Regions from separate parts of the Streptomyces coerulescens genome, predicted to be linked through region 2. Evidence: riboswitches for the same ligand, from Rfam matches in the RefSeq annotation. Region 2 holds a riboswitch; each other region holds the start of a gene.

Region 1 (3,917 bases), on a different contig from region 2:
TCAGGGTGATGACGCCGGAGCCGTCCTCCTCCTCGTCCGGGATCTGGTCGGAGTCGGCGACCAGCGCGACCCGCTCCAGGAAGTCGGAGAGCCCTCCTGCGGCCTCGCCCTCACCCGTCTCCTGCTCGAACTCCAGGGCGACGGCGGCGAGTTCCTGAAGGTTCTCGATGCGGGTCTCGTCCTGCGGATCGGTGGAGGCCTGCAACTCGGCGAGATAGCCGGTCCGTTCGAGCACCGCCTCCAGGACGGTCGCCGGTCCGGCCCCCGACTCGACGATCGTACGGAGCTCCTCCATCAGCGTGTTGAACCGCTTGACGGCGTTGGTGGACCGCGCGGCCATGCCGTATGCCTCGTCGACGCGCTTCAGGGCCTGCGGGAAGCTGATCTTCTCCCGCTGCGACAGTGCGTCGATCATCGCCTCGGCGCGCTCACCGATGCCCCGCTTGGGCACGTTCAGGATCCGCCGCAGCGGCACGGAGTCCTCGGGATTGGCCAGCACCCGCAGATAGGCGAGAACGTCCCGGACCTCCTTGCGCTCGTAGAAGCGCACCCCGCCGACGACCTTGTAGGGCAGCCCGACACGGATGAAGACTTCCTCGAAGACACGGGACTGGGCGTTCGTCCGGTAGAAGACGGCGACGTCGCCGGCCTTCGCGTCGCCCGCGTCCGTCAGTCGGTCTATCTCGTCGGCGACGAACTGCGCCTCGTCGTGCTCGGTGTCCGCCACATACCCCGTGATGCGCGCGCCCGCGCCCGCGTTGGTCCACAGGTTCTTCGGCCTGCGGGACTCATTGCGCTCGATGACGGCGTTGGCGGCGGTCAGGATCGTCTGCGTCGACCGGTAGTTCTGCTCCAGCAGGATCGTCGTGGCGTCCGGGTAGTCCTCCTCGAACTGGAGGATGTTCCGAATGGTGGCACCCCGGAAGGCATAGATGGACTGGTCGGCGTCACCCACCACACACAGCTCGGCGGGCGGGACGTCGTACTCGCTCGGCGGCACGTCGACGGGGTGCTCGCTGGTCCCGACGAGCTCGCGCACCAGCGCGTACTGGGCGTGGTTGGTGTCCTGGTACTCATCCACCAGGACATGCCTGAACCGCCGACGATAGTGCTCGGCGACGTCCGGGAAGGCCCGCAGCAGATTGACCGTCGTCATGATCAGGTCGTCGAAGTCGAGGGCATTGGCCTCCCGCAACCGCGACTGGTACAGGGCGTACGCCTGGGCGAGGGTCTTCTCGAAGCCGTCCGTCGCCTGGGCGGCGAAGTCCTCCTCGTCGATCAGCTCGTTCTTCAGGTTGCTGATCTTGGCGCTGAAGGACTTGGGCGGATACCGCTTGGGATCGAGATCCAGATCACGGCACACGAGCGCCATGAGCCGCTTGCTGTCGGCGGCGTCGTAGATCGAGAACGACGAGGTGAACCCGAGCTTCTTGCTCTCCCGGCGCAGGATGCGCACACACGCGCTGTGGAAGGTCATCACCCACATCGCGTTGGCGCGCGGGCCGACGAGCTGCTCGACGCGCTCCTTCATCTCGCCCGCGGCCTTGTTGGTGAAGGTGATCGCGAGGATCTGCCCCGGATGCACATTCCGCTCGGCGAGCAGATGGGCGATGCGATGGGTGAGCACACGCGTCTTGCCGGATCCGGCACCGGCCACGATGAGCAGCGGGGTGCCGGAGTGGACGACGGCGGCGCGCTGGTTGTCGTTCAGCCCCTCCAGCAGCGCGGCGGCGTCGATGACCGGCCGCGGGGCGCCGTCGCGGTAGTGACCGTCCCGGTCCGGTGGCACGTCGAACTTCCCACCGAACAGATCGTCCGGAACCGGTTCCGGAGCGTGGTCGTCCTCGGGCGGCGGCGGGTGCTCTTCCTCGTGGGCCCGAGGGGCCTGGAGGTCCGCCAGGAAGCTGTCGTCAAAGAGGCTGCTCATCGCTCTCCGAGTCTAGGCCGCCCCACTGACAGCCCGCCCCCACCCTCGGAACATCGCCGGCCCCAACCCAACGATCCTCCCATCGACCACCTCTCACCACCCCTCGTAACACCCCCATCACAATCCGCAACCGGCCACCCCAGACCACCTCCCCATCCCCCAAACCAACACAATCCACCCACCCCACCCACACAACCCAAGCCCCCGCACACTCACCCGAACCAGCCACCACCTCCGCCGTTCAGAACCAAGGTCACGAAAATGTATCGGGCATATCGAACATCAACCTTCACAGGGGCCACACGAGTTGGCTACCGTGCCGGGCAGGCCGTACGACCCCCACCGGCGAACGTCGCCGGGCCGCACGGCCTCCGCCGAGTCCGGCGCACCCAACGGTGACCGGAACCGGGGACCCACCGAACTTGGGGTGAATCGGCCCGACTTCCCTTCCCGGGAACGGCCGTAGGGCAACCCTTCCGAACCACCCGCCCGAACCCGACAGCTAACTCGGTAGGCGGAGCATGGAAGGAGTCGCCTCCCTTGGCGTCGCACCGCAAGTCGCGTCCCGCCGGTACGCGCATAGCAGGCATACGCACCCCCGCCCTCGCCACGGCCGCCCTCACCTCCGTGGCCCTGCTGTCCCAGACGGCCAACGCCAGCCCGTCGACGGACGACAAGCCCAGCCTCGAAGAGGTGGAGAAGAAGGTCGACGACCTCTACCGCCAGGCGGAGTCGGCGACCGAGAAGTACAACGCGGCCAAGGACAAGACCGCGAAGCAGCGCAAGCGCGTCGACACCCTCCTCGACGACGTCGCCCAGCGCACCCAGAAGCTCAACGAAGCGCGCGAGGAACTCGGCCGCAACGCAGCCGCCCAGTACCGCACCGGTGCCGCGGCCCCCGACACCGCGACCTTCCTCCTGGCGGACAGCCCGCAGGACTACTTCGACCAGACCCAGCTGATGGACCGGATGACCGGCCGTCAGAAGGAGTCGGTCGACGACTACTTCACCCAGCAGTCCGAGACGATGCAGAAGCGCCGGGAGGCCACGCAGAGTCTCGAGACGCTCACCGACTCGCAGAACGACCTCAAGTCCGCCAAGGCCACCGTCCAGCAGAAGCTCTCCGACGCACGCGAACTCCTCTCGAAGCTGACGGCCGAGGAGAAGGCGCGCCTCGCCGCGATCGAGAAGCGCAAGCAGGAGGAGGCCGCCCGCAAGGCAGCCGAGCTGGCCCGCCAGCAGGCCGAGGCCGAACGCCAACGCCAGGAAGCCGCCGCCCAGCAGCAGGAGAGCACCCAGCCGCCCGCCGACTCGGGCAGCGCGGACTCATCGTCCTCGGACACCGCCGACTCCTCCTACGCCGCCAAGGCGGAGAAGGCCCTGGCCTTCTCCCGCTCCCAGATCGGCAAGCCGTACGTCTGGGGCGCCACCGGCCCCGACTCCTACGACTGCTCCGGCCTCACCCAGGCCGCCTGGAAGGCCGCCGGCGTGGACATCCCCCGCGTCACCTACGACCAGGTGAACGCGGGCACCACGGTCCCCCTCTCCAGCGCCCAGCCCGGAGACCTGGTCTTCTTCTACGACGACGTCACCCACGTGGGCATCTACATCGGCAACGGCATGATGATCCACGCCCCCAAGCCCGGCGCGTACGTCCGCGAGGAGTCGATCTACTACGACGGCGAGTCGTCGATCCACAGCGTGGTCCGCCCGGCCTGATCCCCACGACAGCCACGCGGCGAGTGGCGGCTTGTCACGCAGTTCCCCGCGCCCCTAAGGGCCGTTGCAGTGGGCCTGCATCGAGACGTGGCCGCAGTCGCCCTCCGGCGTGAGGGGCCGTGCCGGGGGGTGTCCGCCCGCAGCGGCGGGCGTCAACGGACGCCCGCCTCGCTGCCCGACGGCAACCGCCCGACCGAGGACGGACGCCCCCCGGCACGGCCCCGACCCACCACACCACCGCAGGCGCTACACGCACCCCCACCGCACACAA
Region 2 (3,917 bases):
CAACATCGAGGACAAGTTCCCGCGCGCCCTGTGGATCCGGTTGTTCATCTACATCGCGGTGGGGCACGTCTTCGCCGCCTTCATCTACTTCCTGTTCGAGGCGGGCGCGAAGTAGACGCGGACGCGCCCGCGCCGGGGCATCGTCAGTCGAGCAGCCGATCCCGCAGGCGCTCCCGTGTCTCGGGGGCCAGCCGCAGGCCCTGCTCCAGGTACGTGTCGACGCCGCCCCACGTCTCCTCGATCGTCTCGAAGGCCGCCGTCAGATACTCGGCGCGCGCGTCGAACAGCGGGCTGAGCAGCTCCATGACCTCGGGCGAGTAGGCGGAGGCGTCGCTGCTGCTGCGGCGCACCTTGTAGCGGCGGTGCTTGGCGTTGGACTCCAGGTAGTCGGCGACGATCGCCTCGCGCTCGACGCCGAGGGCCAGCAGCGTCACGGCGATGGACAGACCCGCGCGATCCTTGCCGGCCGCGCAGTGCATCAGGGCCGGGACGCTGTCCTCGGCGAGCGAGTGCAGTACCTGGGAGTGCTCGCCGGTGCGCTCCTTGATGATCGAGCGGTAGGAGACGATCATCCGGTTCGCGCCCTTGCCGTCCGCCAGTATCCCGCGCAGCTGGTCGAGGTCGCCGTCCCGGACCATCTTCCAGAACTCCGCGCCGTCCGCCGGGTCCGAAAGCGGCAGGTTGACGTTGCGCACGCCCGGCAGCTCGACGTCCGGTCCTTCGAGCTTCTGGTCGGCCGCGTTGCGGAAGTCGAAGATCGTGTGCAGCCCCAGGGAACCGAGGAAGTCGGCGTCCTCGACGGTCGCGTGCGCGAGGTGGCCGCTGCGGAAGAGCACTCCGTGCCGCACCCGTCGTCCGTCCACTGTGGGCAGGCCGCCGACATCACGGAAGTTGCGAACCCCGGCCAGTTCAGGCTCGGTCGACGGGATCTGCTGCGTCACGGGGGCTCCTCCCGGTCGGCCCCGGCGGCGCGGCTCGGCGATGCGGCCGACGGGGTGCGCTCTCGACCATACGACATGGATTCCTGAGGCAATGAGTTGTCCACAGGCGCTGTCACGGCGAGCCCTTCCGGTGCTCCGACTGTGGGACATGGATCCGACAGTGGCGTGCGAATGCCTTGAAACGGGCGAAATTCACTGAAGGGTCTTAATGGTGCATCACGGGCTTCACGTCGGCTTCGAGGGCGACCTTGATGTGCCAGTTATTCGACTCCGTCACATCTAGGTGTTCTGTCCGAATTGGCGCCTTCATTCCAACTCGCTCTGCAATAAAGAAAGCTGGAGCAGTGTCACGTGAGCAGCGTCATATCCGTGACAGTGAGTCGCCCGTCATGTCCACGTAATTCATGCCCTTTTCAAGGGACTTTGAGCCGTACGGCACTCACATATTTCACGGACCGTGACGGTTAATTCCCACAAGGGATCAACGGGAACGCATTCGGACGGAACCTCTCACTTGTTCCCATGCGTCTTCCTCGCTTACGTTCACGACCAATCCGGACGGACGCCCAATCCTGCCGCCGCTCGGATTCCGCGCAAACTCACCCGTGCACGGCAGGAGCGGGGGACCCACAGGTACAACCGCCTGTTCCGGTCTCCGGAACGGCTAGGGGTCAAGTCGCGCCACGGCGCGGCCGGGCATCTCCAGCCCGCACCCGACAGCTCACCTCGCAGGCGCCGGAGAGGAATTCGTCATGCCCGCGAAGGGTAAGCATCGCCGTCCGAAGTCCCTGCGCTTCACCCGCTCCATCGCCGTCGCCGGAACCGGTGGCGCCGCTCTCGCTCTTCCGCTCATGGGAGCCACCGGCGCCCACGCCGCTCCCTCGCACTCCGTTTCGGAAAAGGCCGTTCAGTCCCTTCCGGTCGCCGGCCAGAAGGCTGTCGAGAAGAAGGCCGCCCCGAAGAAGACGGACGTGCGGACCTATTCGGTGAAGGTCGGCGATTACCTTTCGAAGATCGCCGACGAGCAGAACGTCAGCGGTGGCTGGAAGCAGCTCTACGCCGACAACCGTGAGACCGTCGGCGCCGACCCGTCGCTGATCCACCCGGGTCTCAAGCTCACCATCGGTGGCAAGAAGGCCGCGACGACCGCCCCCAAGACGTCGTCCTCCAAGCCCTCTTCGGCGTCCAAGTCGTCCGCGAAGGACTCGTCCGCCGCGAAGCCCGCCGCGCCGAAGAAGGCGCAGAAGGCGACCACCGCCACCAGCACGGTCAACGGCTTCTCCGCTCCGCTGACCGGCGCCTCCCTCGGCACCGCCTACAAGGTCGCGGGCAGCATGTGGTCCAGCGGCTACCACACCGGCGTCGACTTCGCCGCCGCGACCGGCACTCCGCTGAAGGCGGTCGGCGCGGGCACCGTCGTCTCGGCCGGCTGGGGCGGCGCCTACGGCAACCAGGTCGTCATCCAGCTCGCCGACGGCCACTACGCCCAGTACGCCCACCTGTCCTCGCTCTCGGTCGCCGGCGGCCAGACGGTGACCGCGGGCCAGCAGATCGGCCTCTCCGGCGCGACCGGCAACGTCACCGGCCCGCACCTGCACTTCGAGATCCGCACCACGCCGGACTACGGCTCGGACGTGGACCCGATCGCCTACCTGCGCGCCAAGGGCGTCGCCATCGGCTGACGCGCGTCCCACGCGAGAACCACCTGCCTGACACGCGGCCGAAGGCCGGACCCCGATCCCCGGGTCCGGCCTTCGGCATGTTGCGCCCACAACACCCCTGTTCACAGGGTTATTCCACGTTTGGCGAACACTTTAGGAGTGGCTTATCTCACCGCTCGTCAACCTTTTCCTACGGTCGCGTAGGTCACATTCGAAAGGGAATCATGTGCCGATGTGGCAGACGATTCGAAGAGTGACAGCAGTGCAGTGATCGGGTCGTACGTTGCGGTGGGGGACAGCTTCACCGAGGGCGTCGGCGACCCCGGCCCCGACGGGGCATTCGTCGGCTGGGCGGACCGGTTCGCGGTCCTGCTGGCGGACCGGCGCCCCGAGGGCGACTTCAACTACACCAACCTCGCCGTGCGCGGCAAACTGCTCGACCAGATCATCGAGGACCAGCTTCCGAAGGCCGCCGAACTGGCCCCGGACCTGGTCTCGTTCTGTGCGGGCGGCAACGACATCATCCGACCCGGAACCGACCCCGACGAGGTCGCCGAGCGCTTCGAGCGGGCGATCGTCCGGCTCACCTCGGCCGTCGGCACCGTCATGGTGACGACCGGCTTCGACACCCGTGGCGTGCCCGTGCTGAAGCATCTGCGCGGCAAGATCGCCACGTACAACGGACATGTGCGGGCCATCGCCGACCGGTACGGCTGCCCGGTGCTCGACCTGTGGTCCCTGAAGACCGTTCAGGACCGCCGCGCCTGGGACGACGACCGGCTCCACCTCTCTCCCGAGGGACACACGCGCGTGGCGCTCCGCGCCGGTCAGGTCCTCGGCCTGGAGATCCCCGCCGACCCGGACCAGCCCTGGCCGCCGCTCCCGCCCCGCGGCACCCTCGAGGTTCGCCGGGACGACGTCCACTGGGCGCGTGAGTACCTGGTGCCATGGATCGGCCGGCGACTGCGCGGTGAGTCGTCGGGAGATCATGTGACGGCCAAGGGCGCCCTGTCCCCGGACGACATCAAGATGCGGATCCGATCGGTGGCTTGAGCGCGGTTCGCGAGCGACCGGTGCGTCCGGGCCGTACCGATGGCTGATCGGTGCGGCCCGGACGTATGTGGTCACACCTATGTGGTCACACCACATACGCCCTCACCGGTTCGACGCCGTCAACGCCTTTCGCTCCAGCCCGAGTTCCCGGGCGAGTGCCTCGTCCACCCACTCCTGGGCGCGCGCGCGTGAGACCGCGCCCGGGTACGACGTGAGCTGTACGGCGAGCCCGTCGAGCAGAGCCGTCAGCCGCAGGGCCGAC
Region 3 (3,917 bases), on a different contig from region 2:
CGGCGTCGGGGCGGAAGATCTGGCCGACGTTCCGGGCGTGGTTCTCGGAGGCGTAGAAGTCGACGTAGTCGGCGACCTGGAAGGGGAGGTGCAGGGTCACCGAGGACAGGGGGTGGAAGAAGTCGCGGACGGCGTCCTGGTGCGCGGGCACCGTCAGCCATGCCGTCAGCGCGCGCCGCACGTCCGACCAGGTGGTGCGGCCGGCGGCGAGCAGTGGGTTGAGGGAGTCCTGGGCGAGCAGCGGGGCGTACGGCGAGCCGAGTGCGTGGGCCGCCCCGCCCGCGTCGAGGACGTGATCGCCGAGCCGGACGCCGACCCGTCGTGCGGAGTCCGAGCCGGGAAGGGAGAAGACGCCGTACGGAAGGTTGTGCGTGCCGAAGGGGTCGCCCTCGGGGAGATCGAAGGGGGGCATGGGGTGCTGCCTCACTCTCATACGCTCCGTATGCCATGTGGTCGGTCGGGCCACACGTTACGTGTGAGCCGCCTGCCTTGGGCAGTGAGAAAACCCGCGTCGCGAGGACCGGTGGAACGGCAGGCCGTCACCCTCGGCGGGGCCCCGGGCGCACTGCGCGGCCCCGTCGGAGTGAAATCACAGAGGACGGAAGGCAGTTGTGGGCGCAATAGCACAAATGGAACCGGAACAGGTGTCAACACATGTGAACCCAGCAGCCGTCCGGTTCAGGTCGAGTCGATGGGGCTTCCTGTCCGTATTCTCTGATCATGGCCCCACCCATCGCATATTCACTCATCGCCACTGACCTGGACGGGACGCTGCTCCGAGGTGACGACACGCTCTCCGACCGGACCCTCGGCGCGCTCGCGCGGGTGGCGGCGGCCGGTGCTCAGCACCTCGTCGTCACCGGCCGGCCGGCGCCCAGAGTGCGGCCGCTGCTCGACGTCCTGGGCAGTACGGGGCTCGCGGTGTGCGGACAGGGCGCGCAGCTGTACGACGCCGGCGCGGATCGTCTGCTGTGGTCCGTGACGCTGGACCGGGAGCTGGCGGAGACCGCCCTCGGCAAGATCGAGGCCGAGGTGGGGCAGGTGTACGCGGCGGTCGACCAGGACGGCGTCGACGGGCTCACGCTCATCGAGCCCGGCTATCTGATGCCGCACCCCACGCTGCCCGCCGTACGCGTCAGGCGTCGCGACGACCTGTGGTGCGAGCCGATCAGCAAGGTGTTGCTGCGCCATCCGACGCTGTCGGACGACGAGTTGGCGGCGACGGCGCGTTCGGTGGTGGGTTCGCTCGCGACGGTCACCATGTCGGGGCCCGGCACCGTCGAACTCCAGCCATGCGGCATCACCAAGGCGACCGGACTCGCGCTCGCGGCCGAGCATCTCGGCCTCGGTCCGCGCGAGACCATCGCCTTCGGGGACATGCCCAATGACATCCCCATGTTCGACTGGGCCGCCCATGGGGTCGCGATGGCCAACGCGCATCCCGAACTGAAGGCGGTCGCCGACGAGATCACGGAGTCGAACGAGGACGACGGCATCGCCGTCGTCCTCGAGAGACTGTTTGCGGGCACCTTGGCACACATCGTCCGTTAAGGGGTGATATGCGCCAATAGGTGACTTGCTTCGCCTAGTAGGGCCCGTTCACGTTGTCGATCGAGCCGTAGCGCGCGGCCGCGTAGTTGCAGGCGGCCACGATGTTCGCGACCGGGTTGTAGGGGTCGTACACGGTCCCCGGCACGTGGTAGGCCGCGAAGGTGGGGTCGATGACCTGGAGGAGGCCCTTGGACGGGGTGCCGGCCACGGCGTTGGAGTCCCAGTTGTTGATGGCCAGCGGGTTGCCGGACGACTCACGCATGATGTTGCGGTGAATGCCCTCGTACGACCCGGGGATTCCGTTCTGCCCCATGATGTGCAGGGCGTTGCGGATCCAGCCGTCGAGGTTGTCCGGGAACGTCTTCACGGAGGACTGGGTGGCCTGCGCCACGGAGGACTTCTTGGCGGGCGCGGCGGCCTTGTCGGCCGTCTTGCTCGGCGTGCTGACCTTCTTGGTCGCCCGGACCTTGAGGTCGGTGCCCGGGTGGATCAGCCGGGGGTTGTCGCCGACCGCCTTGCGGTTGTCCTTGTAGAGCTGCTTCCAGCCGCCCTGGACGTCGTACCGGTCGGCGATGCCGTAGAGCGTGTCGCCCTTCTTGGTGGTGTACACGACGGACCCGACCTTCGCCGTGGCGGGCTCTGCGGCGCTCGCGGCGGTCGCGCCCAGGAGGGGGAGGGCGAGAGCGGCGGTGCCGGTTCCGGCGATGACGACTCGGTGGGTGAGCGGGGTGGTGCGGGGGCGGCGGTGCTTGCCTCGGGGCATGGCGCTGTTCCTCTCCGACGCCTGCGAGGTGAGCTGTCGGGTTCGGGCGGGAGATGCCCGGCCGGGCCACCGTGCGGCAGCGCGACTTCACCCCTAGCCGGTCCGGTGCGCCATCAAGGCGTCCGGTCCGGCGGCTTACCTGGGTCCCCCGCTCCTGCCGTGCGTGTGTGAGTTACGTGGGTGGATGACTCGGGCAGCGGCAGGATTAGGCGTCCGCCCGACGAGCGGGAACGTATGCGAGAGCACATGCCCGGAACAAGTGCCGAGGGCACCTGTTGCGCAGTTTGACCATGGTCTGGTTCGTTTGGGCCGCTTGATCCTTTGCGGTTGCCAATCCTCAACTTGCTTTCGGGGCAAGGAGGGAAGGGGGTGTGGCGGGCCGGGTGCGCGACCCGGCGTGAGTGACCCAACTCACTGGTGGTCGCAAGAGCGGCAAATCGGGCAATGCCTCCAACTCGCCTTTAACTGCCTGTCCGTGGAGTCTGTTTTTCCCGTGTCCGACGGAAAAGCGCCTGTTCGCCCGCGAGTTCACGGGCTCCGGGTCGAGGCTCGCCGCCGAGTCGTGCGTGGCGTGGGCGGGGGAGGGTGAGGGGTCGCGGAGGGAGGTGGCGGGGGGTGGGAGGAGGCGGGAGGGGGTGGGGTTCGGTCGACATGTCCATGTCAGTGAAGGTGGTGCCGCTCCCCGGGCTGAATGGCGACCTCGGTTCAGGACACGGTCCGCTACTTCCTTATAAGTCGATCGATATCAGGCCTTATCAGGTGATCAAAAACATACCGGCTGTGATCCGATACCGCCCGGGGTGGACGGGTGGGCGGCATCGGTGATCGAAACGCGACCGGATACGCTGACTTGAGTGGTGGCAGCGACCTATCGACAAACCGTGTAACCGCCAGTGGACACCAGCAGACAGGAGACCCCTCGTGACCGTCGTCGGGCCGTTCGGGCTGAGCGTGCGGGACCAGGCTCTGGAGGCCGATGTCCAGGCCGGATTGGCGGCTGTCGAGGAGGGGTTGCTCGAAGCCACCAAGAGTGAGGTCCCCTTCATCACCGAGGCCGCCCAGCACCTGGTGCGGGCGGGTGGGAAGCGGTTCCGGCCGCTGCTGGTGATGCTCGCTTCCCAGTTCGGGGACCCGTATGCGCCGGGGGTCGTCCCGTCGGCCGTCGTGGTCGAGCTCACCCATCTGGCGACGCTGTACCACGACGACGTGATGGACGAGGCCGCGGTGCGGCGCGGGGTCGACAGCGCGAACGCCCGCTGGGGCAACTCGGTCGCCGTACTGACCGGCGACTTCCTCTTCGCGCGTGCCTCGCACATCCTCGCCGACCTCGGGCCCGAGGCGGTACGGGTGCAGGCCGAGGCGTTCGAGCGGCTGGTCACCGGGCAGATCCTGGAGACGGCGGGCCCGCAGGACGGGCGCGACCCCGTGGAGCACTATCTGGACGTGCTCAGCGGGAAGACCGGGTCGCTCGTGGCGGTGTCGTGCCGGTTCGGGGCGATGATGTCGGGCGCCGACGAGACGGTCGTCGATGTGCTGACGCAGTACGGGGAGCGGCTGGGTGTCGCCTTCCAGCTGGCGGACGACGTGCTGGACATCGCGAGTG

Evidence for each region. Region 2 has a riboswitch for cyclic di-AMP ahead of ACFPQ9_RS02935 (LysM peptidoglycan-binding domain-containing M23 family metallopeptidase). Riboswitches for the same ligand answer to the same signal wherever they lie in the genome.
Region 1: linked by a shared signal. The riboswitch ahead of ACFPQ9_RS16450 (C40 family peptidase) and the one ahead of ACFPQ9_RS02935 (LysM peptidoglycan-binding domain-containing M23 family metallopeptidase) in region 2 are both predicted to bind cyclic di-AMP.
Region 3: linked by a shared signal. The riboswitch ahead of ACFPQ9_RS17390 (LysM peptidoglycan-binding domain-containing protein) and the one ahead of ACFPQ9_RS02935 (LysM peptidoglycan-binding domain-containing M23 family metallopeptidase) in region 2 are both predicted to bind cyclic di-AMP.

Annotation. Positions count from the first base shown of each region.
Region 1 is NZ_JBHSKM010000008.1:476,788-480,704, forward strand. Features, by position in the region: gene pcrA (DNA helicase PcrA) at 1-1,927, opposite strand, end outside; cyclic di-AMP (ydaO/yuaA leader) riboswitch at 2,290-2,459, shown strand; gene ACFPQ9_RS16450 (C40 family peptidase) at 2,468-3,646, shown strand.
Region 2 is NZ_JBHSKM010000002.1:305,961-309,877, reverse strand. Features, by position in the region: gene ACFPQ9_RS02945 (DUF6126 family protein) at 1-115, shown strand, start outside; gene ACFPQ9_RS02940 (tyrosine-protein phosphatase) at 144-941, opposite strand; cyclic di-AMP (ydaO/yuaA leader) riboswitch at 1,524-1,689, shown strand; gene ACFPQ9_RS02935 (LysM peptidoglycan-binding domain-containing M23 family metallopeptidase) at 1,694-2,623, shown strand; gene ACFPQ9_RS02930 (SGNH/GDSL hydrolase family protein) at 2,870-3,655, shown strand; gene ACFPQ9_RS02925 (TetR/AcrR family transcriptional regulator) at 3,758-3,917, opposite strand, start outside.
Region 3 is NZ_JBHSKM010000008.1:670,148-674,064, reverse strand. Features, by position in the region: gene fahA (fumarylacetoacetase) at 1-412, opposite strand, end outside; gene ACFPQ9_RS17395 (HAD family hydrolase) at 721-1,551, shown strand; gene ACFPQ9_RS17390 (LysM peptidoglycan-binding domain-containing protein) at 1,586-2,314, opposite strand; cyclic di-AMP (ydaO/yuaA leader) riboswitch at 2,320-2,494, opposite strand; gene ACFPQ9_RS17385 (polyprenyl synthetase family protein) at 3,236-3,917, shown strand, end outside.